Pleomorphomonas sp. PLEO: one gene and its partner. The protein of the gene in region 1 binds, or shares a complex with, the protein of each later gene. Links are inferred from orthologs where the notes say so. Each region holds a gene or a part of one and is shown on either strand. Other genes may lie near its edges. The genes, in order: secA and secY.

What was found.
Region 2: the proteins of secA (region 1) and secY are in contact, whole or in part, in a crystal structure (PDB 3DIN), measured with the Thermotoga maritima proteins. The link is inferred for Pleomorphomonas sp. PLEO from one-to-one orthologs. Residues at the interface, in WP_004082002.1 of Thermotoga maritima: Glu261, Ala262, Arg263, Lys300, Ala301, Arg302, Thr303, Ile304, Ile305, Leu323, Tyr324, Asp325, Pro326, Val329, Ser330, Tyr333, Ile336, Lys340, Phe345, Val349, Glu363, Phe364, Tyr374, Ser375, Gly376, Gly377, Glu393, Ile395, Thr482, Ser483; in WP_004081795.1 of Thermotoga maritima: Glu108, Gly109, Glu110, Glu111, Ala236, Glu237, Arg238, Arg239, Ile240, Thr241, Ile242, Gln243, Tyr244, Ala245, Arg246, Arg247, Val248, Thr249, Gly250, Arg251, Arg252, Val253, Tyr254, Gly256, Ala257, Ser258, Thr259, Tyr260, Leu261, Pro262.

What each region holds. Positions count from the first base shown.
Region 1 is NZ_CP166625.1:1,111,369-1,124,251, reverse strand. The notes cover bases 7,125-10,410. They hold secA (preprotein translocase subunit SecA), read right to left. Parts: upstream 10,076-10,410; coding sequence 7,325-10,075; downstream 7,125-7,324. Outside these bases: AB6N07_RS04935 (M23 family metallopeptidase), read left to right, coding at 1-1,785; AB6N07_RS04930 (TerC family protein), read left to right, coding at 1,989-2,993; AB6N07_RS04925 (DUF554 domain-containing protein), read left to right, coding at 3,073-3,786; ATP-dependent chaperone ClpB, read right to left, coding at 3,843-6,440; iron-responsive transcriptional regulator RirA, read right to left, coding at 6,647-7,114; AB6N07_RS04905 (peptidylprolyl isomerase), read left to right, coding at 10,437-11,318; bifunctional glutamate N-acetyltransferase/amino-acid acetyltransferase ArgJ, read left to right, coding at 11,384-12,625; 8-oxo-dGTP diphosphatase MutT, read left to right, coding at 12,754-12,883. UniProt on the Escherichia coli protein: Required for protein export, interacts with the SecYEG preprotein conducting channel.
Region 2 is NZ_CP166625.1:4,077,261-4,092,551, reverse strand. Bases 12,186-15,043 are described here. They hold secY (preprotein translocase subunit SecY), read left to right. Parts: upstream 12,186-12,876; coding sequence 12,877-14,211; downstream 14,212-15,043. Other genes in these bases: AB6N07_RS18880 (adenylate kinase), read left to right, coding at 14,208-14,786; rplO (50S ribosomal protein L15), read left to right, coding at 12,186-12,596. Outside these bases: fusA (elongation factor G), read left to right, coding at 1-1,302; tuf (elongation factor Tu), read left to right, coding at 1,354-2,544; rpsJ (30S ribosomal protein S10), read left to right, coding at 2,610-2,918; rplC (50S ribosomal protein L3), read left to right, coding at 2,948-3,655; rplD (50S ribosomal protein L4), read left to right, coding at 3,655-4,275; AB6N07_RS18975 (50S ribosomal protein L23), read left to right, coding at 4,272-4,565; rplB (50S ribosomal protein L2), read left to right, coding at 4,585-5,424; rpsS (30S ribosomal protein S19), read left to right, coding at 5,440-5,718; rplV (50S ribosomal protein L22), read left to right, coding at 5,722-6,102; rpsC (30S ribosomal protein S3), read left to right, coding at 6,102-6,884; rplP (50S ribosomal protein L16), read left to right, coding at 6,907-7,320; rpmC (50S ribosomal protein L29), read left to right, coding at 7,410-7,610; rpsQ (30S ribosomal protein S17), read left to right, coding at 7,622-7,864; rplN (50S ribosomal protein L14), read left to right, coding at 8,313-8,681; rplX (50S ribosomal protein L24), read left to right, coding at 8,684-9,001; rplE (50S ribosomal protein L5), read left to right, coding at 8,994-9,551; and 8 more genes. UniProt on the Escherichia coli protein: The central subunit of the protein translocation channel SecYEG. Consists of two halves formed by TMs 1-5 and 6-10.

The DNA of each region.
Region 1 (12,883 bases):
CGCGAGACCATCGCTCAGCCCTCGGGCACGGTCACCCGCTCCGCTGTGGTGGTTCCGACTCCCGACAACGAGATGATCGCCAAGAGCGACTTTCCCGTTCAGGAAGCCAACCTCGAGCCGGCCAGACAGATCCTCAAGGTGTCGACCATTGCCAAGGATGGCGAACACGACATCATCAGGCTGAAGCCATTCGCCAAGGTATCGACCCCACTGGTCTCGGACATGGCCGAGATCACCGACCCCATTCCGCCTTATAATCCGCTGCGCATTTTCGCCGACGCCAACGCCGGCACCTCCGAGGGTGGCGAAGCGATGCTTTATGGCGCCGCCGTCGAAGGCGACATGATGCTGAAGGTCACCGACTTCCCGGTGAACGACCCCAGCCTCGAGGCCACCATCCCACTCGACATCGCCCAGACGGAGCGGGTCGTGCGCGAGGCGGCAAGCTTCCTCAACGGCACCAACGTCAAGACCGCCTCGCTGTCGCCGGTCGACCAGTCGCGCTTCGACTTCGGCTTTGCCGAGCCCACCTCGCTCGACCAGTTCGGTGTCCGCATCATCCCCGAGAATGTCTCCTTCGTACCGACCACCACGGCCGAGCCTACAGCGTCCAGCACCGGCCACGCCTACGAAGACCGTCGCGTCGCCGTTGAGGCCGACGAACCGCTCGAGCAGCTCCTGACCGACAACGAAGCGACCGACGACGAGGCCGGCGACATCGTGCTCGCCTTCCACAAGGCCGACCGGTTGCGCCTTTTGAAGGTCGGCGACGAGGTGCGTATCCGCCTCGCCCCCGACCCGAACGACGAGACGGCGCGCTATCGGCCCATCCTCGTCTCTATCTATCGCGATGGCGGCCATTTGGGCTCGGTGGGCCTCGGCGACGACGGCAGCTATATCACCGTCGACGAGCCGCCGGCCACCGAGCAGGCCGACACCGGAGCCGACGGCGATGAGAACAACCCGCGGCCACGCCTTTACGAGAGCCTTTACGAGACGTCGCTCAAGAATGGCGTACCGCCGGCCCTCATCGACGAGCTGGTGCGCGTCTTCTCCTTCGACCTCGACTTCAACACGCGCATCCAGCCGGGCGACAGCTTCCAGATGGTCTATACGCTTGGCGACAATGGCGAGGAGACCGACAACGGCGAGATCGTCTTCACCTCGATCACCCTCGGTGGCAAGGAGCGACGCTTCTACAGGTATCGCGCACCCGACGACGGCACGGTCGACTACTATGACGACAGCGGCAAGAGCGCCAAGAAGTTCCTGATGCGCAAGCCGATGTCGGGCGGCACCTTCCGTTCGGGCTTCGGCGCTCGTAACCATCCGCTGCTCGGGGTCGTGAAGATGCATACCGGTGTGGACTGGGCCGCGCCGCGTGGCACGCCGATCATGGCGGCCGGCGACGGCATCGTCACCTATGCCCGCTGGAAGAATGGCTACGGCAACTATATCGAGGTCCAGCACACCAACGGTTACGCCAGTGGCTACGGCCATCAGACCGGCTTCGCCAAGGGCATCAAGGAAGGCATTCGCGTCCGCCAGGGTCAGGTGATCGGTTATGTCGGCACGACAGGCTTGTCCACCGGACCGCACCTTCACTACGAAGTGCATGTCAACGGCACGCCGGTCGATCCGCTCCGGATCAAGCTGCCGCAGGGCCGTACCCTCGACGGTACCGTGCTCGCCGCCTTCCAGTCCGAGCGCGACCGCGTCGATACGCTGCTCGCCGGCGACAGCCAGACGGCCCGCGCCGCGACCGCTCCGGCGAACGGCGGCTGAGGAAATCCCTTTTATTCTGCCTCAATAGCCGGCGGGGCTCCGGTCCTCGGCTTTCGCGCTTGGTGCGGGCGCCCTTGAACGGAAGCAAGAGCCGCCCCATGTCTGCCCTGACCCGTTAGGTCCGGGCCCCTCTGGCAGAAGCCGCCGGCGCATCTGCGATGTCGGACCTTTGTCGACGCATTCCGCCGGCAGAGTTCGCGACTTTGGACCTCACATTTGTTGTCACCCCCTGGCTCGGAACCCCGCTCTATCTGTGGCTGGCCTTCCTGACGCTCGTTGCCCTTCTGCTCGCCTTCGACCTCGGCGTTCTCCACCGCAAGTCGGAGGAGATCTCCATCCGCCAAAGTCTCGTCATGTCGGGCGGCTATGTCGCCATCGGCCTGATGTTCGGTGGGTTCGTCTGGTGGCACATCGGGGCCGAGGCGGGCCTCGCCTATCTCACCGGCTTCGTCATCGAGAAGACGCTGGCGCTCGACAATATCTTTGTCATCGCGCTGATCTTCTCGTTCTTCGCCATTCCCAGGCGCTACCAGCACCGGGCGCTGTTCTGGGGCATCTTGGGCGTCATCGTGCTGCGCGGCATCATGATCGGTGCCGGCGCCACCCTGGTCGCCGAGTTCCACTGGCTCCTCTATCTGTTCGCCGCCTTCCTGGTCCTGACCGGTATCAAGATGCTGGTAACCGAGGACAAGGAACACGACCTCGCCAAGAACCCGTTGGTCGGCTTCCTGCGCCGCCGGCTCAACGTTACCGATCAGCTCGAAGGCGACCATTTCTTCGTAAGGAAGCCCCTGGCCGGCAGTGGTCGCGTGGCGTTGCACGCGACGCCGCTGTTCCTTGCCCTTGTGCTCATCGAGGCGGCCGACATCATCTTCGCCGTCGACTCTGTGCCGGCGATCTTCGCCATCACCACCGACGCCTTCGTCATCTACACCTCGAATATCTTCGCCATCCTCGGCCTGCGCGCCCTCTATTTCGCCCTCGCCGCGATGATCCACCGCTTCCGCTATCTGAAACCGGCTCTGGCCCTGGTGCTGGTATTCATCGGCGGCAAGGTGTTCGCAGCCGAACTCATGGGCCTCGACAAGTTCCCCGCCGCCATCTCGCTGGGCGTGACCTTCGCGTTGATCGCCGGTGGCGTCGTCGTCAGCCTTGTGAAGACGCGGCGGGAGGCCAAAAAACTGCCGCTCGCCGGAAACAGCTCATAAAAATCATCACATCGCAGTGAGCCGGCTGGCGAGTGCCAGCCGGAGGGGTATAGAAGGCCGACCCCAACGGAACGGCCTCATGATCATCGGACCCTTTATCAACGGCGCCGCCATCATCCTCGGCGCGCTTGGCGGCGCGCTCATCGCCCACCGCATGCCGGAGCGCCTCCGGACCGGCATGCCTCTCGCCTTCGGCGTCTCGTCGATGGCCATGGGCGTGGTGCTGATCGCCCGCGTCGCCCACATGCCGGTGATGGTCATCGCCACCGTGCTCGGCGCGCTCGTCGGCGAACTCGTCCGCATCGAGGACGGCCTCGCGCTGGTCGGCGGCCTTGCCAAGCGACTGGTGGAGAAGGTGGCGACAACGCCGCGCGGCATTTCCCACGAGGCCTTCATAGAAAGCTTCGTCGCCATCCTCGTGCTGTTCTGCGCTTCCGGCGCCGGCATCTTCGGCGCGCTCAACGAGGGCATGACGCACGACCCGAGCGTATTGATCGCCAAGGCTTTCCTCGACCTGCCTACCGCTGCGATTTTCGCGACGGCGCTCGGCCTGTCGGTCGCCACCATCGCCATCCCGCAGATGGCCATTCAGCTCGCCCTGGCTTTCGGTGCCACACTGCTGATGCCGCTGACCACACCGGCGATGATCGCCGACTTCTCGGCCACCGGCGGCGTGATGATGCTCGCCACCGGCCTGCGCATCTGCGGCATCAAGACCTTCCCGATCGGCAACATGCTGCCGGGGTTGCTGTTCGCCATGCCGGTGTCGGTGCTGTGGTCGATGGCGTTCTAAAAATAAAAACCGGCCGAGTTACCCCGGCCGGTCCGATGTTTTTACACCAGCGCTGCTTACGCCGCGACGTCGCGGATTTCCGAGAACAGCAGCCGATCGCTGCCGCCGGTCACCGTCACCGTGTCGCCATCGTGGATATGGCCGGCCAGGATGCGCTCAGCCAGCGGGTCCTGAATCTGGCGCTGGATGACGCGCTTCAGCGGCCGGGCACCGTAAACCGGATCGTAGCCCTTGTCGGCGAGCCAGGCCCGGGCGCTATCGTCGAGCGTCAGTGTCACCTTGCGATCCTCGAGTAGCGTCTCCAGGCGCTTGAGCTGAATGTCGACAATGGCACCCATCTCCGACCGCTTCAGGCGATGGAACAGCACGATCTCGTCGAGCCGGTTCAGGAACTCCGGCCGGAAGGCCGAGCGCACCACACCCATCACCTCGTTGCGCACCGCTTCGACATCCTCGCCCTCCTTCTGGTTGGCGAGATATTCCGAGCCGAGGTTTGAGGTCAGGATGATCAGCGTGTTCTTGAAGTCCACCGTCCTGCCCTGGCCGTCGGTGAGGCGACCGTCGTCAAGCACCTGCAACAGCACGTTGAAGACATCCGGATGCGCCTTCTCGATCTCGTCGAACAGCACCACCTGATAGGGCCGCCGCCGCACCGCCTCGGTGAGCGCGCCGCCCTCATCGTATCCGACATAGCCCGGAGGCGCGCCGATCAGCCTGGAGACCGAATGCTTCTCCATGTATTCGGACATGTCGATGCGCAGCAGGGCGTGCTCGTCGTCGAACAGATAGGCGGCGAGCGTCTTGGTCAGCTCGGTCTTGCCGACGCCGGTCGGTCCGAGGAACATGAACGAACCGATGGGACGGTTGGGATCCTGCAAGCCGGCACGGGCACGGCGAACAGCCGTTGAGACGGCGTGTACCGCTTCGGCCTGACCGACGACGCGCTTGGCAAGTTCGTCCTCCATCTTGAGCAGCTTCTCGCGCTCGCCCTCCAACATCCTGTCGACGGGAACTCCCGTCCAGCGGGAGACGACCTGCGCCACATGGTCAGGCGTCACCGCCTCCTCCAGCATGCCGTTGGCTTGGCCAGCCGCTGCCTCGTCGATCACCTTCAGTTCGCCTTCGAGGCCCGGAATGACGCCGTAGGCAAGCTCGCCGGCCCGCTGATATTCGCCCTTGCGTTGGGCGACTGCGAGGTCGTTGCGCGCCTCGTCGAGCCGCCGCTTAAGCTCCGCGGCGTGGCCGAGCTTGTCCTTTTCCGCCTTCCAGCGGGCAGTCAACCCCGCGGATTCCTCTTCGAGGTCGGCGAGTTCACGCTCCAGCCGCTCCAGCCGATCGCGCGAGGCGACATCGGTTTCCTTCTTCAGCGCCTCCTGCTCGATACGCAGCTGGATGACCCGCCGATCGATCTCATCGAGTTCCTCCGGCTTGGAATCCACCTGCATCCTGAGCCGCGCCGCGGCTTCATCGACCAAGTCGATCGCCTTGTCGGGCAGGAACCGATTGGTGATGTAGCGATTGGACAGCGTTGCCGCCGCGACCAGCGCCGCGTCGGTGATGCGTACCCGGTGGTGCTGCTCGTATTTCTCCTTGATGCCGCGCAGGATGGAGATGGTGTCGGGCACCGTCGGCTCGTCGACGAACACCGGCTGGAAACGCCGGGCCAGCGCCGCGTCCTTCTCGACATACTTGCGGTACTCGTCGAGCGTGGTGGCACCAACGCAATGCAGCTCACCGCGCGACAGCGCCGGCTTCAGCAGGTTGGAAGCATCCATCGCACCATCGGCTTTGCCGGCGCCGACCAGCGTGTGCATCTCGTCGATGAACAGGATGACGCCACCCTCCGCCGCCGTCACCTCCGACAACACCGCCTTGAGGCGCTCCTCGAACTCGCCGCGATACTTGGCGCCGGCAATCAGCGCGCCCATGTCGAGGGCCAGCAGTTCCTTGTCCTTCAGGCTCTCCGGTACGTCGCCGTTGACGATGCGCAATGCGAGCCCCTCGGCGATGGCCGTCTTGCCAACGCCTGGCTCGCCGATCAGCACCGGATTGTTCTTGGTACGGCGCGACAGCACCTGAATGGTCCGGCGGATCTCCTCGTCGCGGCCGATCACCGGGTCGAGCTTGCCGTCGCGCGCCGCTTTCGTCAGATCACGCGCATACTTTTTCAGCGCATCATAGCCGCTCTCGGCCGACGCGCTGTCGGCGGTGCGGCCCTTGCGGATTTCGTTGACCGCCGCGTTGAGCGCATTGGCGGTGACGCCGGCATCCTTCAGGATCTTCGCCGTCCCTGCATCGGCCTCGACGGCCAGCGCGATCAGCAGCCGTTCGACGGTGACGAAGCTGTCACCCGACTTGTCGGCAAGCGCTTCGGCGGTTGAGAAAACCTTGGCGGTCGGTGCCGTCAGGTAGAGCTGGCCATTGCCACCCGAGACCTGTGGCATCGCATCGAGCGCTTTGTCGACGGCGGACAGCGCCCGGCCGGCATCGCCACCGGCGGCGTTGATCAAACCGGCGGCCATGCCCTCGGAATCGTCGAGCAAGACCTTGAGCAGATGCTCCGGCGCGAACTGCTGATGGCCGCGACCAAGCGCCATGGTCTGCGCCGACTGGACAAAACCACGCGCCCGCTCGGTATATTTTTCGAAATTCATATGGACATCCTTTCCTGGAGCCCGCGTCCCGCCGTCCGAAGCCCGGCGGAAGCGTCTGGATATCTTGGAGATTGGGACATGACCCTTGCCCCTCGCCGATCAATATGGGGAACGAGGCGAGCGCCGAAAAGGGGCAGCAAGAAAAGACAAAGCCCACCACGACGGAAACCGCCGGGCGGGCTCAAAAAACGACGTGACGAACCGCGTCAGGCGCTGGCAAGCGCCGGATGGAGAAGATCGTCGATGCCGAGCGCGTCGCGCAACATCGAGCGGTCTTTGGCGATATCGGCCACCGTGTAGCGGTCGAGCACGGCAAAGAAGGCGCCCAGCGCCTCGCGCAGCACGCGGTTGTATTCGCAGGACAGGATCAGCGGGCAGTCCTTGTGTCCATCCTCCGAGAAGCATTCCGCCATCTGGAAGCTTTCCTCGGTGGCGGCAATCACGTCGCCGAGCTTGATATCCTCGGCCGGCTTGCCGAGCTTCAGGCCGCCGTGACGGCCGCGAATGGTCTCGATGAACTTGTGATCCACCAGCACCTTCAAAATCTTGAACAGGTGCGTCTCCGACATGTCGAAGGTGGCCGCGATGTCAGCGACGCGGCTCGGGCGGTCGGGATTCACCGCGCAATAGAGCAGCACCCTGATCGAATAATTGGTTGCTTGGGTAAGGCGCATGACACCATCTGATTAAAGAGTTGACATTAAAAGTCAAGATTAATCGTTCAGATCCAGCATGCGCCTTTGCACAGGCAGACATAATTCGTGCAATTGCTGATCAGCTTTTATGACAGCCCTTTCGGGCAACAATATCGACGAATTGTCTAACCGACGCCCTCATCCGGCCGGAAAGTCGATGACTTCCCGGCCGGACGCGTAGGCCAACCCTCAGGCGAACTGGCCGTGGCAGTGCTTGAATTTCTTGCCGGAGCCGCAGGGGCACGGCTCGTTCCGGCCGATGTGCCCCCAGGTGGCGGGGTCGTTGGGATCGCGTTCGACGGGCGCGGCAACAAAATTCGATTCCATACCGATCGGCTCCAGCTCGAGACCGGTCGCCGGATCGGCGTGATGGGCCGATAGCACCCCTTCGTCGAAGGCCGGCGTTTCGGGCGGCGCCTGCCGGATCTCGACGCGAGCAAGGTTCGCCGTCACCTGACGGCGAAGATCGTTGAGCAGCGCCTCGAACAGCGAGAAGGCCTCGGTCTTGTATTCGTTGAGCGGGTCGCGCTGGGCATAGCCACGGAAGCCGATCACGGAGCGCAGGTGGTCGAGGTGAGCCAGATGCTCGCGCCACAGGTTGTCCAGCGTCTGCAGCAGGATCGCCTTTTCGACGCGGCGCATCAGCTCGGAGCCGACGCGTTCCTCACGGGCGGCAAAGTCGGCATCGGCGGCGGCGATGAGCCGCTCCTCGATCTCTTGATCGGCAATGCCCTCTTCCTTGGCCCAATCGGGGATCGGAACGTCGACGTTCAGCGTCTCGATCGCCGCGTCATGCAGACCCTTGACGTCCCACTGCTCGGCATAGGCGTTCTCGGGGATATGACGCGCCACCAGGGCGGAAATCACTTCGCGGCGCATGTCGGCGACGGTGTCGGCAACGCTCTCCTCGGTCATCAGCTCGATACGCTGCTCGAAGATCACCTTGCGCTGATCGTTCATGACGTTATCGAACTTGAGAAGGTTCTTGCGGATGTCGAAGTTGCGCGCCTCGACCTTCTGCTGCGCCTTTTCGAGGGCCTTGTTGATCCACGGGTGGATGATGGCTTCACCATCCTTCAGGCCGAGCTTCTGCAGCATGCCGTCCATACGGTCGGAGCCGAAGATGCGCATCAGGTCATCCTGAAGCGAAAGATAGAAGCGCGACTGGCCGGGGTCGCCCTGGCGGCCGGAACGACCGCGCAGCTGGTTGTCGATGCGCCGGCTTTCGTGGCGCTCGGTGCCGAGCACGAACAGGCCACCGGCGGCGAGCGCCTTTTCCTTGAGGCGGGCGACGTCCTCGCGGATCTTCGCCTCGCGGGCATCGCGCTCCGGTCCCGGCGGAACGTCGCCGAGGCGGTGGGCAATCAGCATGTCGGCGTTACCGCCGAGCTGGATGTCGGTACCGCGGCCGGCCATGTTGGTGGCGATCGTCACGGCGCCGGGCAGGCCGGCCTGCGAGATGATGTAGGCTTCCTGCTCGTGATAGCGAGCGTTGAGCACCTGGAATACCGGCTTGTCGCCGTCCATCAGCACGTCCGGATCGCTCTGCTGGAAGCCGCGCTTAATGAGAAGCTCAGCCAGCTGTTCGGACTTCTCGATGGAGGTGGTGCCAACCAGGATCGGCTGCCCCTTCTCCTTGCAGACGCGGATGGTTTCGATGATCGCCGCGTATTTTTCCTCGACGGTCCGATAGACCTCATCGTGATCGTCGATGCGGGAGATCGGACGGTGCGTCGGAATCTCGACGACTTCGAGCTCGTAGATGTCGGCGAACTCGTCCGCCTCCGTCGACGCCGTGCCGGTCATGCCGGCCAGCTTGTCGTACATGCGGAAATAGTTCTGGAAGGTGATCGAGGCGAGCGTCTGGTTCTCCGGCTGGATGCGCACGTGCTCCTTGGCCTCCAGCGCCTGGTGCAGGCCGTCCGAATAGCGGCGACCCGGCATCATGCGGCCGGTGAACTCGTCGATGATGACGACCTCGTTGTCCTTCACGATGTAGTCGCGGTCGCGCTGGAACAGCTTGTGCGCCCGGAGCGCCTGATTGAGATGATGGACAACCGAGACGTTCTCGACGTCGTAGAGTGAGCCGCCCTTCAAGAGGCCCGCGGCGCGGAGACGCTCTTCCATCCGCTCGGTACCGATCTCGGAGAAGATGGCCGTGCGCTGCTTCTCATCGATCTCGAAATCATCCTCGGCAATGCCGGGGATGAACGTATCCATGGTGTTGTAGAACTCGGAGCGATCCTCGAGCGGACCGGAAATGATCAACGGCGTACGCGCCTCGTCGACAAGGATCGAGTCCACTTCGTCAACGATGGCGTAGTGATGGTCGCGCTGCACCATCTGCGCCTTCTCGTACTTCATGTTGTCGCGCAGATAGTCGAAGCCGAGCTCGTTGTTGGTGGCGTAGGTGATGTCCGAGGCATAGGCGGCGCGGCGCTCGTCATCGGAAAGGCCGTGGACGATGATACCGACGGAAAGACCGAGGAAGCGATAGACGCGCCCCATCCACTCGGCGTCGCGGCTGGCGAGGTAGTCGTTGACGGTGACGACGTGGACGCCCTTGCCCGGCAGCGCATTGAGGTAGACGGCGAGTGTCGCCACCAGCGTCTTGCCTTCGCCGGTCTTCATCTCTGCGATGTCGCCGTCGTTGAGCACCATGCCGCCGATCAGCTGCACGTCGAAATGGCGCTGACCGAGGGCGCGCTTGGCCGCTTCACGCACAACGGCGAATGCGGGAACCAGCAGCGTCTCCAGATCGGTTCCAGCGGCGAGTTTCTCGCGGAATTCGAGGGTTTTGCCGGCAAGCGCCTCATCGGAAAGCGCCTCCATTTCCGCCTCGAGCGCGCCGATCGCCTCAACGGTGGGGCGATAGGAGCGGATGCGGCGGTCGTTCGCCGAACCAAAAATCTTGCGTGCTAATCCGCCGAGGCCGACCATGGCAGCCCATCCCTTCGATCAGAATTCCGTGTGCAGGTGCGGGAAAGGGAAGCGGCGACGCCCAGCGTTTGGTTCTGGGCCAACCGTTCGCCCGACCTGCCGAGCCACGCTCCATCTATGGCGGGGTCGGAGATATGTCAACGCTGGCCCCACCCGGATGGCCGGAATCGGCGCTTCCCGCGACCGCGCGATGCGATTGGTCTTCGGTGATGCACCGCTCCCACAGCGATACGGCGAGAGGCTGTTTTTTTGTCCGCGCCGTTACGGAGAATTTGCCGCCGCGCGCCGAGCGCGCTATAGGGCTGCCATCACGGTGCCGGCCCGATCTCCCGGGTGCCGGACCGAAGACAGGATCGTCCCGATGAATTTTGCTCCCGCAACCGGCACTCGCGGTCGCCTCGGTCTTCTCGCCGCCGCTCTCCTCGCGCTGCCCCTTTCCGTGCTGCCGGCCTCGGCCGACGACGTGGTGGCCCGCGTAAACGGCCAGGATATCACTGCCACCGAAGTGCAGATGGCCACCGACGTGTTCGGCGAGCAGCTTGCTCAGGTGCCCGAGGCACAGCGCCGCTCGATGGTGGTCGACGCGCTCGTCGACATGCATGTGGTGGCCGACGCCGCCAAGGCGGCTGGCACTGCCGACAGCCCGAAATACAAGGCGCGTATGGCCTTCCTCGAAGCGCAGGCCCTGCGCAATACCTATGTCGAGGACGAGTTGCAGGGCAAGATCTCCGACGAGGACGTCAAGGCCCGCTACGAAAAGGACATCGCAAGCTACACGCCGCCGGAAGAAGTGCACGCCCGTCACATCCTCGTGAAGACCGAAGATGAGGCCAATGCCATCCTGAAGCAGCTCGCCGATGGCGGCAATTTCGAAGCCATCGCCAAGGAAAAGTCGCAGGATCCGGGCTCCAAGGGCAACGGCGGCGACCTCGGCTTCTTCGCCAAGGGCCAGATGGTGCCTGAGTTCGAAGCAGAAGCCTTCGCGCTGAAGCCCGGTGAGACGTCGACCAAGCCCGTCAAGAGCCAGTTCGGCTATCACATCATCAAGGTCGAAGAACGCCGCACCCAGCCAGTGCCGACCCTCGACCAAGTGCGCGAGCAGGTGATCCAGATGGTCCAGCGCGACAAGTATCAGGAGACGCTCGCCAAGATGCGCGGCGAGGCCAAGATCGAGATCCTGACGCCGCCCGCCGCGCCTGCCGATCCGGCCGCCGCCCCGGCAACGCCGGCTCCCGCCAAGTAATAGACGCCTATCCGCCCCGGCCGCCCGTCGGCCGGGGTCCGCTATCTCCTCGTGAAGAGCCGAAGATGTCCGGAAACCTGTCACCGCTCGCCCCAAAGTCCTATCCCGAGCTGCCGGCCCTTAAGGGCGTGCGCTTTGCGACCGCCGCCGCCGGCATCAAGTACAAGGGCCGAACCGACGTGCTGCTGGTTGCCCTCGACGAGGGGACCGAAGTGGCCGGCGTCTTCACCACATCCAAGTGCCCGTCAGCGCCGGTCGACTGGTGCCGCGCCAACCTGCCCGCCGGCAAGGCGCGGGCGGTGATGGTCAACTCGGGCAATGCCAACGCCTTCACCGGCAAGAAGGGCCGCGAGACGGTGGAAGCCTCCGCCGCCTACGTTGCCGCCGCTCTCGGCGTGCCGGCCGGCGAGGTGTTCCTCGCTTCGACAGGCGTTATAGGCGAACCGCTCGATCCCAAGAAGTTCGAGGCAGTGCTCGCCGAGCTTTCCGGCCGCATGGCGCCGGCGCCATGGCTCGACGCCGCACGCGCCATCATGACCACCGACACCTTCCCGAAGGTGGTCACCGCCACGGTCGATCTCGGTGGTGTACCGGTGACGATCAACGGCATGGCCAAGGGCGCCGGCATGATCGCTCCGGACATGGCGACCATGCTGTCCTTCATCTTCACCGATGCGCCGCTGGCTGCCCCGGTGCTGCAGGACCTCATCGGCAAGGGGACACGGCAGTCCTTCAATTCGATCACTGTGGATAGCGACACGTCGACGTCGGATACGCTGCTGCTGTTTGCGACGGGCAAGGCGGCGCCCCATGGCGCGCCGCGTATTACCGACCCGGCCGACCCGCGCCTTGCCGCTTTCCGCGCCGCTCTCGACGGCCTGCTCACCGACCTCGCCAAGATGGTGGTGCGCGACGGCGAAGGCGCTCGCAAGTTCATCGAGGTCAATGTGACCGGCGCCACCGACGATGCCTCAGCCAAGCGTATCGCCTTTGCCATCGCCAACTCGCCGCTGGTCAAGACCGCCGTCGCCGGCGAGGATGCCAACTGGGGCCGTGTCGTCATGGCCGTCGGCAAGGCCGGCGAGCCGGCCGATCGCGATCGTCTGGCCATCTATTTCGGCGGCATCCGCGTTGCCGTCGACGGCGAGCGCGACCCCGACTATTCCGAGGAAGCCGCCTCGGCGGCGATGCGCAAGGACGAGATCGTCATCCGCGCCGATATAGGCCTCGGCAAGGGTTGCGCCACGGTCTGGACCTGCGACCTCACCAAGGAATACGTCGCCATCAACGGCGATTACCGCAGCTAAGCATCTGCCCGAAAAGTTGCAGACTTTTCAAAAAAGCAGATGTGTCGAGATAAGCGGCAAGGCATCCGCTGGAAAAATCTTCAGGATTTTAGGCGGATGCGGGCAACCAAATGTCTGGAGAGCGGCAGATGAAGATGGTGCTGGTCGTTGCCTGCGCTCTGATCGACGCCGACGGACGTATCCTGCTGGCTCAGAGGCCGGAGGGTAAAACACTCGCCGGCCTATGGGAGTTTCCCGGTGGCAAGCTGGAAGCCGGCG
Region 2 (15,291 bases), 3.0 Mb from region 1 along the record:
GCTGGCTCGGCCTTCAAGAACAAGGGCGTGCAGACGCTGCTCGACGCTGTCGTCGACTACCTGCCGTCGCCGGTTGATGTGCCGCCGACCAAGGGTATCGATCCGAAGACGGAAGAAGAGATCGTTCGTCTCTCGTCCGATGACGAGCCGCTCGCCATGCTCGCCTTCAAGATCATCGAAGATCCCTATGGCGTGCTGACCTTCGCTCGCGTCTATTCAGGCGTGCTGCAAAAGGGTTCGACCGTCCTGAACTCGACCCGCGAGAAGCGTGAGCGCGTCGGTCGCATGGTTCAGATGCATGCCGACACCCGTGAGGACGTCGAGGAAGCCCGTGCTGGCGACATCGTCGCCTTCGTTGGCCTCAAGGACACCCGCACCGGCGACACGCTCTGTGACCCGTTGAAGCCCGTCATCCTTGAGAAGATGGAATTCCCCGAGCCGGTCATCGAGATGGCCGTCGAGGCTGCTACCAAGAGCGAGCAGGAGAAGCTTTCCATGGCTCTCCAGAAGCTGGCTTCCGAGGATCCGTCCTTCCGCGTCTCCACTGATCAGGAGTCGGGCCAGACGATCATCAAGGGCATGGGCGAGCTTCACCTCGACATCAAGATCGACATTCTCCGTCGTGCTCCGCACAACATCAAGGTGAACGTCGGCGCCCCGCAGGTTGCCTATCGCGAGACCATCCGCAAGAAGACCGAGATCGACTACACCCACAAGAAGCAGACCGGTGGTACTGGTCAGTTTGCCAAGGTGAGTTTTGTCGTCGAACCGGGCGAAGTCGGTACAGGCTTCGTATTCGAGAACAAGATCATCGGCGGTGTGGTTCCCAAGGAATACATCCCCGGCGTCGAGAAGGGCTTGAACTCGGTGATGACCTCTGGTCCGATCGCCGGCTTCCCGGTGGTCGACGTCAAGGTGACGCTGATCGACGGTGGCTATCACGAGGTTGACTCTTCGGCCATCGCCTTCGAAATCGCCTCCCGCGCCGCTCTGCGTGAAGCGATGGAAAAGGCTTCGCCGGCTCTGCTGGAGCCGATCATGAAGGTCGAGATCGTGTCGCCGGAAGAGTACGTCGGTTCCGTCATCGGCGACGTCAACTCCCGTCGCGGCCAGATCCAGGGCCAGGACATGCGCGGCAACGCCAATGTCATCACGGCCTTCGTTCCGCTCGCCAACATGTTCGGTTACGTGAACCAGCTCCGTTCGATGAGCCAGGGACGCGCCAGCTACACCATGCAGTTCGACCACTACGAGCAGGTCCCGGCTGCGGTCGCTCAGGAAGTCCAGGCCAAGTACGCCTGAGTTCCGGACCGTTGACCTCACCCGCTTACACGAGACAAAGGAAGATATCCGATGGCCAAGGAAAAGTTTTCGCGGACGAAGCCGCACTGCAACATCGGCACGATCGGTCACGTTGACCACGGCAAGACGTCGCTGACCGCGGCGATCACGAAGGTTCTTGCCGAGACGGGCGGCGCGACGTTCAAGGCCTATGATCAGATCGACGCGGCTCCTGAAGAGAAGGCGCGTGGCATCACGATCAACACGGCTCACGTCGAGTACGAGACGAAGAACCGTCACTATGCGCACGTGGATTGCCCAGGCCACGCCGACTATGTGAAGAACATGATCACCGGCGCGGCTCAGATGGACGGCGCGATCCTGGTGGTTTCGGCCGCCGACGGCCCGATGCCCCAGACCCGCGAGCACATCCTGCTGGCCCGTCAGGTCGGCGTTCCGGCGATCGTCGTCTACTTGAACAAGTGCGACATGGTCGACGATCCCGAGCTGCTTGAGCTGGTGGAGATGGAAGTGCGCGAGCTTCTTTCGTCCTACGACTTCCCCGGCGACGACATTCCGATCGTCAAGGGTTCGGCGCTGGTTGCCCTCGAGGGCGGCGATCCGGTCCTCGGTCATGACTCGATCCTCGAGCTGATGACCCAGGTCGATGCCTACATTCCGCAGCCGGACCGTCCGATCGACCAGCCGTTCCTGATGCCGATCGAAGACGTGTTCTCGATCTCCGGCCGTGGCACCGTGGTGACCGGTCGTGTCGAGCGCGGCATCGTCAAGGTTGGCGAGGAAGTCGAGATCGTCGGCATCCGTCCGACCACCAAGACGACGGTGACCGGCGTTGAAATGTTCCGCAAGCTGCTCGATCAGGGCCAGGCTGGCGACAACATCGGCGCTTTGCTGCGCGGCACCAAGCGTGAAGACGTCGAGCGCGGTCAGATCCTGTGCAAGCCGGCTTCTGTGAACCCGCACACCAAGTTCAAGGCGGAAGCCTACATCCTGACCAAGGAAGAGGGTGGCCGTCACACGCCGTTCTTCACCAACTATCGCCCGCAGTTCTACTTCCGCACGACCGACGTGACGGGCGTGGTGACGTTGGACGAAGGTGTCGAGATGGTGATGCCGGGCGACAACGTGACGATGAACGTCCAGCTGATCGTTCCGATCGCCATGGAAGAGAAGCTCCGCTTCGCCATTCGTGAAGGCGGTCGTACCGTCGGCGCAGGCGTCGTCGCTTCCATCGTCGAGTAATTGATCGTTTCGAGGTGATACGGGGCGGAGTTCGCTCCGCCCACGTCCCCTCTAGAGGTAAAGAAATGAACGGTCAGAATATCCGTATCCGTCTCAAAGCGTTCGATCATCGTATCCTCGATGCTTCGACGCGCGAGATCGTCAACACGGCCAAGCGCACGGGCGCACAGGTCCGGGGCCCGGTTCCGCTTCCGACTCGTATCGAGAAGTTCACGGTCAACCGCTCGCCCCATATCGATAAGAAGAGCCGCGAACAGTTCGAGATGCGCACCCACAAGCGCCTCCTGGACATCATCGATCCGACCCCGCAGACCGTGGACGCGCTGATGAAGCTCGACCTCGCGGCCGGCGTGGACGTCGAGATCAAGCTCTGAGAACAAGAGCCGGGTTGAGAGAGAACGCTATGCGCTCAGGTGTCATTGCACAGAAGGTCGGCATGACCCGCGTCTACAACGACGCAGGCGAGCATGTTCCCGTGACGGTTCTCAAGCTTGAGAACTGCCAGGTAGTTGCTCACCGTACCGAAGAAAAGAATGGCTATACCGCGATCCAGTTGGGAGCCGGTACTGTCAAGGTTAAGAATGTCTCGAAGGCGATGCGCGGCCACTTTGCCGTGGCGCAGGTCGAGCCGAAGCGTGAAGTTGCCGAGTTCCGGGTTTCTCCCGAGAACCTCATCGAGGTGGGTGCCGAACTAACGGCCGATCACTTCGTTGCTGGGCAGTTCGTCGACGTTACCGGTACCTCGATTGGTAAGGGTTTCGCCGGCGCCATGAAGCGCTGGAACTTCCACGGCGGTCGCGCCACCCACGGTAACTCGGTCTCGCACCGCTCGCTGGGTTCGACCGGTCAGCGTCAGGATCCGGGCAAGGTCTTCAAGAACAAGAAGATGCCTGGCCACATGGGCGATGAGCGCGTGACCACGTTGAACCTGAAGATCGTGCGCACCGACGCCGATCGCGGTTTGATCCTGGTCGAAGGCGCGGTTCCTGGCGCCAAGGGCGGCTGGATCCTCGTCCGCGACGCGGTCAAGAAGAAGCTTCCGGAAGGTGTTCCCACCCCGGGCAAGTTCCGCAAGGCGGCGCCCGCTGCGACCGCGGAGGCAGGTGAGTGATGGAACTCGAAGTCAAGACCCTCGATGGCGCTGTTGCCGGGACGGTCGCGCTTTCGGACGAGATCTTTGGTCTCGATCCGCGTGCCGACATCCTGCAGCGCGTCGTGCGCTGGCAGCTCGCCAAGCGCCAGGCCGGAACGCACAAGACTCTGACTCGTACAGAGATCACCAAGACCGGCAAGAAGATGTACCGTCAGAAGGGCACCGGTGGCGCCCGTCACGGCAACAAAGCCGCTCCGCAGTTTCGTGGTGGTGGCAAGGCTTTCGGTCCCGTGGTTCGCAGCCATGCGCACGATCTGCCCAAGAAGGTTCGGGCCCTCGGCCTGAAGCTTGCCCTGTCGGCCAAGGCCAAGGGTGCCAACATATTCGTGCTGGACGAGGCGATCGCCGCCGAGTCCAAGACGAAGGTCCTGAAGACGAAGCTCGCCGCGCTCGGTCTCACCAACGCGCTGATCATCGACGGAGCCAATCCGCAGGATCAGTTTCGCCTGGCGGCCCGTGCCATTCCGCAGATCGACGTGCTGCCCGTACAGGGCATCAACGTCTACGACATTCTGCGTCGTGACACGTTGGTTCTCACCAAGGCGGCCGTGTCGGCGCTTGAGGAGCGGTTCAAATGACCAATCTGAAGCACTACGACATCATTCGCATGCCGGTGGTCACTGAAAAGGCGACCATTCAGGCTGAGAACAACAAGGTGGTCTTCAACGTTGCCAAGACCGCGACCAAGCCCGAGATCAAAGCCGCCGTCGAGCAGCTGTTCTCGGTTAAGGTCAAGAGCGTCAACACGCTCGTGCGTAAGGGCAAGACGAAGCGCTTCCGGGGCATCATCGGTACCCAGTCCGACGTGAAGAAAGCGATCGTGACCCTCGAAGAGGGCCATTCGATCGACATCACGACGGGCCTCTGATCCGAGCGGCAGGACGATTATGGCACTCAAATATTACAAGCCGACGACCCCGGGCCAGCGCCAGCTGGTCCTCGTCGATCGCTCCGAGCTTCATAAGGGCGCGCCAGTGAAGGCGTTGACCGAGGGTCTTAGCAAGACCGGCGGTCGCAACAATCACGGCCGCATCACCGCTTATCATCGCGGCGGTGGTCACAAGCGCTCTTATCGTCTCATCGATTTCAAGCGTCGCAAGCTCGGCATGAATGCCGTGGTTGAGCGTCTGGAGTACGATCCCAACCGCACCGGCTTCATCGCCCTCATCAAGTATGAGGACGGCGAGCTGAGCTACATCCTGGCCCCGCAGCGTCTGGCCGTTGGCGACAACGTCGTCGCCGCGCCCGCCGCCGACGTGAAGCCCGGCAATGCGATGCAGCTGTCGGCCATTCCGGTCGGCACGCTCGTCCACAATGTCGAGCTGAAGCCCGGTAAGGGCGGTCAGGTTGCCCGCTCGGCTGGCTCCTACGCCCAGATCGTCGGTCGCGACCAAGGCTACACCGTTGTGCGCCTCAACTCTGGCGAACAGCGCAAGGTGCTCGGCACTTGCTTTGCCACCATCGGCGCTGTGTCGAACCCCGACCACTCCAACGTGTCGATCGGTAAGGCTGGCCGCAATCGCTGGCTGGGCAAGCGCCCGGTCAACCGCGGCGTGACGATGAACCCGATCGACCATCCGCACGGCGGCGGCGAAGGCCGCACCTCGGGTGGCCGTCATCCGGTTACCCCATGGGGCAAGCCGACCAAGGGCAAGAAGACGAGATCGAACAAGTCCACGGACAAGTTCATCGTCCGTAGCCGCCATGCGCGCAAGAAGTCGCAGTAAGAGAGAGGAACGACCGTGACTCGTTCGGTTTGGAAAGGCCCGTTCGTCGACGGCTACCTCCTCAAGAAGGCGGAAGTCAGTCGCGCGAGTGGCCGCAATGAAGTCATCAAGATCTGGAGCCGTCGCTCCACGATCCTGCCGAATTTCGTCGGACTTACGTTCGGCGTTTACAACGGCCTGAAGCACATTCCGGTGTCCGTGAACGAGGACATGGTGGGTCACAAGTTCGGCGAGTTCGCGCCGACCCGCACCTACTATGGCCATGGCTCGGATAAGAAGGCGAAGAGGAAGTAACCCATGGGCAAGCCGAAGCGTGAACGCACGCTCGCCGACACTGAGGCGCAGGCGGTGACCCGCAACCTTCGCGTCTCGCCGCAGAAGCTCAATCTTGTCGCGGCTCTCATCCGCGGCAAGAAGGTCAACACGGCGCTGGCCGATCTCACCTTCTCGCGCAAGCGTATTGCTGACGACGTGAAGAAGACGCTGGAGTCGGCGATCGCCAATGCCGAGAATAACCACGACCTGGACGTCGATGCTCTCGTCGTCAAGGAAGCTTTCGTGAGCAAGGGCCTCGTCATGAAGCGCTTCTCGCCGCGAGCTCGTGGTCGTGTCGGTCAGATCCAGAAGCCGTTTGCGAACCTCACGATTGTGGTTCGCGAAGTCGAGGAGACCGCCTGATGGGCCACAAAGTTAATCCGATCGGTCTGCGTCTCGGCATCAACCGGACCTGGGACTCGCGTTGGTTCGCGAGTAAGGCCGAGTACGGCGCGCTGCTGCACGAGGATCTCGCCATCCGCAAATTCCTCTTCGAGGAACTGAAGACGGCTGCGGTATCCAAGGTTGTCATCGAGCGTCCGCACAAGAAGTGCCGCGTCACCATCCACTCGGCTCGTCCGGGCGTGGTGATCGGCAAGAAGGGTGCTGACATCGAGAAACTGCGCAAGCTGATCGCCAAGTTCACTTCCTCGGAAGTGCATCTCAATATCGTCGAGGTGCGCAAGCCCGAGACCGACGCGACACTGATCGCCGCGTCGATCGCCCAGCAGCTCGAGCGTCGTGTGGCTTTCCGCCGTGCGATGAAGCGTTCGGTGCAGTCGGCGATGCGTCTCGGTGCCGAAGGCATCCGCATCAACGCCGGTGGCCGTCTCGGCGGCGCCGAAATCGCTCGTCTGGAGTGGTATCGCGAGGGCCGCGTGCCCCTGCATACGCTTCGTGCCGACATCGATTACGGCATCGCCACCGCCCACACCGCTTACGGCACCAACGGCCTGAAGGTCTGGGTGTTCAAGGGCGAGATCCTGGAGCACGACCCGCTCGCTTCCGAGCGTCGCGCGCTTGAGGGTAACGAAGGTGAACGTTCTGGCGGCGACCGCCGTCGTGAGCGTGACAATCCCCGTGGCGACCGTGAAGGTCGTGGCCGTGGCCGTGGTCGCGAACGCGACGGCGATGGTGCGCGTTAACTAGAGTTTTGGGAGAAGGACGATGCTTCAACCGAAGCGCACCAAATTCCGTAAGCAGTTCAAGGGCCGCATCCATGGCGTGTCCAAGGGCGGTACCGACCTGAACTTCGGCGCTTTTGGCCTCAAGGCCATGGAGCCCGAGCGCGTCACCGCGCGGCAGATCGAGGCGGCTCGCCGCGCGATCACCCGCCAGATGAAGCGTATTGGCCGAGTCTGGATCCGCGTGTTCCCGGACGTTCCGGTCACCGCTAAGCCGACCGAAGTCCGTATGGGTAAGGGCAAGGGTTCACCGGAGTTCTGGTGCGTCCGCATCAAGCCCGGCCGGATCATGTTCGAGCTCGACGGCGTGCCCGAGGAGGTTGCCCGCGAGGCGCTCCGTCTCGGCGCGGCCAAACTTCCGATCAAGACGCGCTTCATTCAGCGCATTGCCGAGTGATCCGCAGGGCGCCCGCCCGGAAGGTCGATAACCTTCCGGCAAGCGGGTGCCGATCGGAAGACCGGCCCTACTGTTAGGACGAGAAAACGATGAAGGCGAACGACGTTCGGGCCATGACGCCCGACCAGCTCGAGGACGAGATGGCCAAGCTGAAGAAAGAGCAGTTCAACCTGCGCTTCCAGAAGGCTACGGGCCAGCTCGAGAATACGTCCCGCGTGCGGGTCGTGCGTCGCGACATCGCCCGCATCCAGACGGTTCTGCGCGATAAGCGCGCGATTGCGAACGCTTAAGGAGAGACGAGTTGCCGAAGCGCATCCTGCAAGGCGTCGTCGTCAGCGACAAGACCGACAAGACGGTCGTAGTTAAGGTGGAGCGTCGCTTCACCCATCCGGTGCTCAAGAAGACCGTGCGCCGGACGAAAAACTACCAGGCGCATGACGAGACGAACCAGTACAAGGTCGGGGACGTGGTTTCCATCGAGGAAAGCAAGCCCATTTCCAAGACCAAGCGCTGGGTTGTGCTCTCCACCGCAAGCGCAAGCTGAGCGGGTGAGATAGCTGCCTCCGGCACCGACCGTGGTGTCGTGCGAGGTGGAAAGCTGCCAGAGACGGGCGCTTTTGGGCGATTGTCTCTAAATAGCATCCCCGGGTCATTGACTTCCGACTCGGAGAAGCTTATGCGGCAGACGCTAGTTTCAGAACGGAATGGCAGTCTATGCCGTTCCGTTTCGGATTGTTTAGTCGGGTAGCCTGAGGGCGCCACGACCTGACGGCGAAAACGAGACATCTAGCTTCGTTTTCCTGTCGCCCTAAGAGGCGGTGGGGTAGGAGCTAGGCCTCCCAGGCTGCGGATACGGCCAGGGACTGGGATGAACTCGAAAATGAGGGTCCGGCACGCCGTACCCCTATTTTCCGAGTTCCAAAACAAAGTCGCTGTCCATCTGCGTCTTCCGGCGCCGGTGGGCGCATGCATCAAGATAAGGCGGCCAAGTCATGATTCAGATGCAAACCAACCTCGACGTGGCGGATAATTCCGGCGCACGTCGTGTTATGTGCATCAAAGTGCTCGGCGGCGCGAAGCGGCGGTACGCCTCGGTGGGCGACATCATTGTCGTCTCCATCAAGGAAGCCATCCCTCGTGGTCGCGTGAAGAAGGGCGACGTGATGAAGGCGGTCGTGGTCCGCACGGCCAAGGACATCCGGCGCACGGACGGTTCGGTCATTCGTTTCGACAAGAATGCCGCCGTTCTCATCAATAACCAGAAAGAGCCGATCGGGACTCGTATCTTCGGACCGGTTCCGCGCGAACTTCGCGCCAAGAACCACATGAAGATCATCTCGCTCGCCCCGGAGGTTCTGTAACCATGGCCGCCAAGATCAAGAAGGGCGACAAGGTTGTGGTTCTCACAGGCAAGGACAAGGGCAAGACCGGTGAGGTCATTGAAGTCCGTCCGACCGAGAATCGCGCTTTAGTCCGTGGCGTCAACATCGTTCGTCATCATCAGAAGCAGTCGGCCAAGTCCGAGGGTGGCATCGTCGCGAAGGAAGCGGCGCTCGACCTTTCGAACCTCGCTGTTGCCGATCCCAAGGACGGCAAGCCGACCCGCGTTGGTTTCAAACTGCTCGACGACGGTCGCAAGGTCCGCTTCGCCAAGCGTTCTGGAGATGTGATCGATGGCTGATGCGGTTTACATTCCGCGCCTCAAGCGCACCTACGACGAGACCATCCGCGCGGCTCTCATCGAACAGTTCGGTTACAAGAACACGATGGAAGTGCCCGTCGTCGAAAAGATCGTCCTGAACATGGGCGTCGGCGAGACGGTTGCGGACGGCAAGAAGATCAATTCGGCCGTCGGCGATCTGACCCTCATTGCCGGCCAGAAGCCGGTGATCACCAAGGCTCGTAATTCCATCGCCACGTTCAAGCTGCGCGAAGGAATGAATATCGGTGCCAAGGTGACGCTTCGCCGTCAGCGCATGTACGAGTTCCTCGACCGCCTCATCACCATCGCCTTGCCGCGTGTGCGTGACTTCCGTGGTCTGAACCCGAAGTCCTTTGACGGCCGTGGCAACTTTGCCATGGGCATCAAGGAGCACATCGTTTTCCCCGAGATCGAGTACGACAAGGTCGATCAGGTCTGGGGTATGGACATCATCGTCTGCACCACGGCGAAGACTGATGACGAGGCGCGCGCGCTTCTCAAGGCCTTCAATTTCCCGTTCCGGCAGTGACGAGAAGGGTTCGGATTTAAATGGCTAAGAAGAGCGCCATCGAGAAGAACAAGCATCGCCAGAAGCTGGTGAAGCAGTTCTCCGCCAAGCGTGAGGCCCTCAAGGCTGTCGCGGGTGACAAGTCGCTGTCGATCGAGGAGCAGTTCGCTGCTCGCCTGAAGCTCGCCGAGCTTCCGCGCAACTCGTCGCCGGTGCGTGTCCGCAACCGCTGCGAAGTCACCGGCCGTCCGCGGTCCTATTATCGCAAGCTCAAGATGAGCCGTATCGCCCTGCGTGAGCTGGGGTCGCTCGGTCTCATCCCGGGCCTTGTGAAGTCGAGCTGGTAAGGAGAGCGGTCCCATGCCGATGACCGATCCTTTGGGTGATATGCTCACCCGCATTCGTAATGCCCAGATGCGCAAGATGTCGAAGGTGTCTACGCCGGCCTCCAAGCTGCGTAAGAACGTCCTTGATGTCCTGGTCGCTGAGGGTTTCCTGCGCGGTTACGCCGAGGTTGATGCCGAAGGCCGTACCGAGTTCGAGATCGAGCTCAAGTACTATGATGGCCTTGGTGTCATCCGTACCATCGAGCGCGTCTCCAAGCCGGGCCGCCGCGTTTACGCTTCGGTTAAGAACCTCCCCCGAGTTGCCAACGGCCTCGGCGTGTCGATCCTCAGTACCCCCCGGGGTGTGATGGCCGACCACGACGCTCGTGAGCAGAATGTCGGTGGTGAAGTTCTCTGCCGCGTCTTCTAACCTTCGACTGGAAACGGGTTAAAAACCATGTCGCGCATTGGCAAGAAGGCTGTTCCGGTCCCTTCGGGGGTCACGGCCGACATCGCTGGGCAGACCGTTTCGGTCAAGGGACCGAAAGGTACGCTCACTTTCGCTCTGAACGAGCATGTCAACGTCGTTAAGACGGAAGACGGTTCGATCAAGATCGATCCCAAGGACGAGTCCAAGCTGGCTCGCGCCAGCTGGGGTATGTCCCGCACGCAGATCGCCAACCTGATCAAGGGTGTGACGGTCGGCTTCGAGAAGAAGCTCGAGATTACAGGCGTTGGCTACAAGGCGGCGCTTCAGGGCAAGACCCTGCAGCTCTCGCTGGGCTATAGCCACGACGTCGCCTATCCGGTGCCGGAAGGCATCGCGATCGTCGTTCCGAAGCCGACAGAAATCGTCGTCTCCGGTATCGACGCCCAGCGCGTCGGTCAAGTCGCCGCCGAAATCCGCAAGTACCGTCCGCCGGAGCCCTACAAGGGCAAGGGTGTAAGGTACGCGGGCGAGTTTATCGTCCGCAAGGAAGGCAAGAAGAAGTAAGGGGACGATCATGGCTCACCTCACCGGCAACGATCGCCGCCGCGCCCGCGTGCGCCGCGCGATCAAGGCGGCGGCCAACGGTCGCCTCCGGCTCTCCGTGCACCGCTCGTCGTTGCACATCTATGCTCAAGTTATCGATGACGTTCAGGGTCGCACCCTGGCGTCCGCGTCGACTCTCGACAAGGACGTCCGCGACGCTCTGAAGACCGGGGCCAACGTGGCCGCGGCCGCCGTGGTCGGCAAGCTCATCGCAGAGCGCGCCAAGGCGGCGGGGGTGACTGCGGTCATCTTCGATCGTGGTCAGTTCCTGTACCACGGCCGCATCAAGGCGCTGGCGGATGCCGCCCGCGAGGGCGGACTCGACTTCTAAGGCCGGTCCCGATCGAGAGAGACAAAGACAATGGCTGAACGTGAACGCAACAACCGGGATCGCAACGACGAGCGCGACAGCGAGTTCGTCGATCGCCTGGTCCATATCAACCGCGTCGCCAAGGTGGTGAAGGGTGGTCGTCGCTTCGGCTTCGCCGCGCTCGTCGTCGTTGGCGATCAGAAGGGCCGGGTCGGCTACGGCCACGGCAAAGCGCGCGAAGTGCCCGAGGCCATTCGCAAGGCGACGGAAGCCGCCAAGCGTGCCCTCGTGCGCGTGCCGCTCAAGGAAGGCCGGACGCTGCACCATGACGTCGCAGGGCGTTGGGGTGCCGGTCGTGTCTACGTGCGCACCGCTCCGGCTGGTACCGGCATCATCGCCGGCGGCCCGATGCGCGCCGTGTTCGAAACGCTTGGCGTCCAGGACGTGGTGGCCAAGTCGCTCGGTTCCACCAATCCCTACAACATGATCCGCGCTACCTTCTCCGCTTTGGCGAACGAAGATAGTCCGCGGTCGGTTGCCGCCCGCCGTGGTCTCAAGGTTTCGACCTTGCAGTCCCGTCGTCGCGACATTGACCCGGAAGCTGCGGCGTCGGCCGAAGGCTGATGGATATCGAACGGGGGAGGGGGATCTCTCCCTCCTCATTCGTAAACTGGCTTTCGTAAGGTGAAAACCATGTCGACCAACAAGAAGTCGGGCAAGACCGTTACGGTCGAGCAGATCTATAGCCCCGTCCGCCGTCCCGCTGATCAGCGCGCGACGTTGGTCGGTCTCGGTCTCAACAAGCTGCATCGCACGTCGACGCTGGAGGATACTCCTTCGGTTCGCGGCATGATCGCGAAGGTCCAGCACCTCATCCGCGTCGTGGACGAGGCCTGAGATACCCGCCGGTCGAAAGGATCGATGAAATGAAGCTCAACGAGCTCAAGGATAACGAAGGCGCGACCAAGCCGCGTATGCGCGTCGGCCGTGGCATCGGCTCGGGCAAGGGCAAGACCGCCGGTCGCGGCGTCAAGGGCCAGACCTCGCGGTCGGGCGTTGCCATTGCCGGGTTTGAAGGCGGTCAGATGCCTCTGCATCGTCGTCTGCCCAAGCGCGGTTTTACGAATATTTTCGCCCTCGATCTCAACGAGATCAGCCTGACGAAAGTCCAGGCCGCCGTCGACGCTGGTAAGCTCGACGCCAAGGTGCCTGTGACTGTCGAGGCTCTGGTTTCGGCCGGTCTGCTGCGCCGTACGCTTGACGGCGTGCGGGTTCTCGGCGGCGAGATCAAGTCGGCGCTGACCTTCGAGGTCGTCGGTGCTTCAGCGCCCGCGATCGCGGCGGTCGAGGCTGCCGGTGGCAAGGTCACCGTGTCGGTGGCTGCCAAGAAGGCGTAAAGACAATGCCCCCGGGCAGATGCCGTCTTCACGTGATCGTTTGCGCGACGCGTGGGATTAGGTGTCTCCCGGGGGCTTATTTCGTCCGCGACTTGGGTCTATATAGCGGACGTTTGGATTAGCTTGTGCGCGGTTTGCCGCGCTTTGGCGGTCCGAAGCTGGAACAAGGCGCTTCAGCGAATCGCTCGAAGGCGCTAAGGCCAGCGGTATGAAGGGTGGAACGGTCTCGCGGCATGCGGGGCGGTGCGCCCCGAGGTTCCCCATTCGGGCGGAGTGAGACATGGCCTCTGCGGCAGAACAACTCGCTGCAAATCTGAATTTCGGCGCGCTCGCTAAGGCGGAAGAGCTCAAGAAGCGGATTTGGTTCACCCTTGGCGCACTTCTGGTGTATCGCCTCGGAACCTATATCCCGCTGCCGGGCATCAACCTGCAGGCGCTTGCCGATGCGTTCAAGCAGCAGAGCCAGGGCATTCTCGGCCTGTTCAACATGTTCTCCGGCGGCGCCGTCGGCCGCATGGCCATCTTCGCCTTGGGCATCATGCCCTACATCTCCGCCTCGATCATCATTCAGCTTTTGACGTCAGTCATTCCGGCGCTGGAAGCGGTGAAGAAGGAAGGCGAGTCAGGCCGAAAGAAGATCAATCAGTACACCCGCTACCTGACTGTGCTGCTCGCCGCGGTTCAGTCCTATGGCATCGCCGCCGGGTTGCAGGGGCAGGGTTCGATTGTTCTCAATCCCGGGCCGACTTTCATCATTTCCACCGTGCTGTCGTTGATGGGCGGCACGATGTTCCTGCTTTGGCTTGGCGAACAGATTACGTCCCGCGGCATCGGCCAGGGTACGTCGCTGATCATCTTCGCCGGCATTATCGCCAATCTGCCGCACGCCCTTGTCGGTATGCTGGAGCTCGGCCGTCAGGGCGCCCTTGCCACGCCGATCATCCTGGCCGTGCTGGTGCTGGCCGTGGCGGTCATTGGCGGCATCGTGTTCTTCGAGCGCGCCCAGCGCCGGTTGCTCATCCAGTATCCGAAGCGCCAGGTCGGGAACAAAATGTTCCAGGGCGAGTCGAGCCACCTGCCGCTGAAGCTCAATACGTCTGGTGTCATTCCGCCGATCTTCGCCTCGTCGATCCTGCTCATCCCCGGCACCATCACTGGCTTTGCCGGTGCCAACGCCGCAGGCGGCTGGCTGCAGACCTTCGGTACGCTGATGGCACACGGTCAACCGCTTTACATGCTGTCCTATGCCGCGATGATCGTGTTCTTCGCCTTCTTCTATACGGCTATCGTGTTCAACCCGACCGATACCGCCGAGAATCTCAAGAAGCAGGGCGGCTTCGTTCCCGGTATCCGACCGGGCGAGCGTACCGCCATCTACATCGACTATGTTCTGACCCGCATCAACGTCCTCGGTGCCATCTATCTCGTCGTTGTTTGTCTGCTGCCGGAGTTCCTGATCTCCACCACCGGTGTTCCGTTCTACTTCGGCGGCACGTCGTTGCTGATCGTCGTGTCGGTGACCATGGACACCGTGTCCCAGATCCAGGGTCATCTCCTCGCCCATCAGTACGAGGGGCTGATCAAGAAGAGCAAACTTCGGGGGAAGCGTAGATGAGGCTGATTCTTCTCGGGCCGCCGGGCGCCGGCAAGGGGACGCAGGCGCAGAAGCTGGTCGATCGTTACGGTATCGTCCAGTTGTCGACCGGTGACATGCTGCGCGCGGCTGTCGCTGCCGGCACCGAGATCGGCAAGAAGGCCAAGGCCGTGATGGACGCTGGCCAACTCGTTTCCGACGAAATCGTCATTGGCATCGTCTCCGACCGAATCGAAGAGCCGGACGCCAAGAACGGCTTCGTGCTGGATGGCTTCCCGCGCACCGTCGCTCAGGCTGAGGCGCTGGACAAGCTGCTGGCTGACAAGAAGCTCAAGCTTGACGCCGTGATCGAGTTCAAGGTCGACGCTGAAAAGCTCGTCGACCGGATCGTTCGCCGCGCCGAAGAAGCCAAGGCGGCCGGGCAACCGGTGCGCAAAGATGACAATCCGGAAGTGTTCCGCAAGCGTCTGGAAGAGTTCCGCGCCCTGACGGCGGCGCTGACGCCTTTCTATGCCACGAGCGGGTTGCTGAAGCCGGTTGATGGCATGGCGCCCATCGAAGAGGTTGCCGGCGCGATTCGCGCTGCCCTCGAGTGAGACGGACGTCCGGCGAGGAACGAGCGTTCCAAAGCTGGGCGATCGGTCGCCGACCGGGCTTTCCGGCGGCGATTTCGGCGACAAACCCGTGTCCGAAAGGTTGACGGAGAGGCCGGTTCCGGCTATTAACCGCCACCTATCCACGGGTTCTTCGTGCGATGGCCTGTATGCGTTTGCCCATGTTGGACGGAGCGCCATGGTTGTCGCGAAAATAACCCGGCCGGCGCCGCCTATGGAGCCGCCGTCTAGACACCGACCTCCACGGCTCGAACGGGGGAGGGAGCGATCCAAAAGGATCGCGACGACAGGAGTGAAGTGAAGTGGCCCGTATCGCTGGCGTCAATATCCCCACCGCCAAGCGCGCCCTGATCGCGCTGCAGTATATCCATGGCATCGGCCCGAGGTTCGCCGAGGAAATCCTGGGCAAGGTCGGTATCGATCAGGCCAAGCGCGTCAATGAGCTTTCGGATGCCGAAGTTCTGCAGATCCGCGAAGTGATCGACCG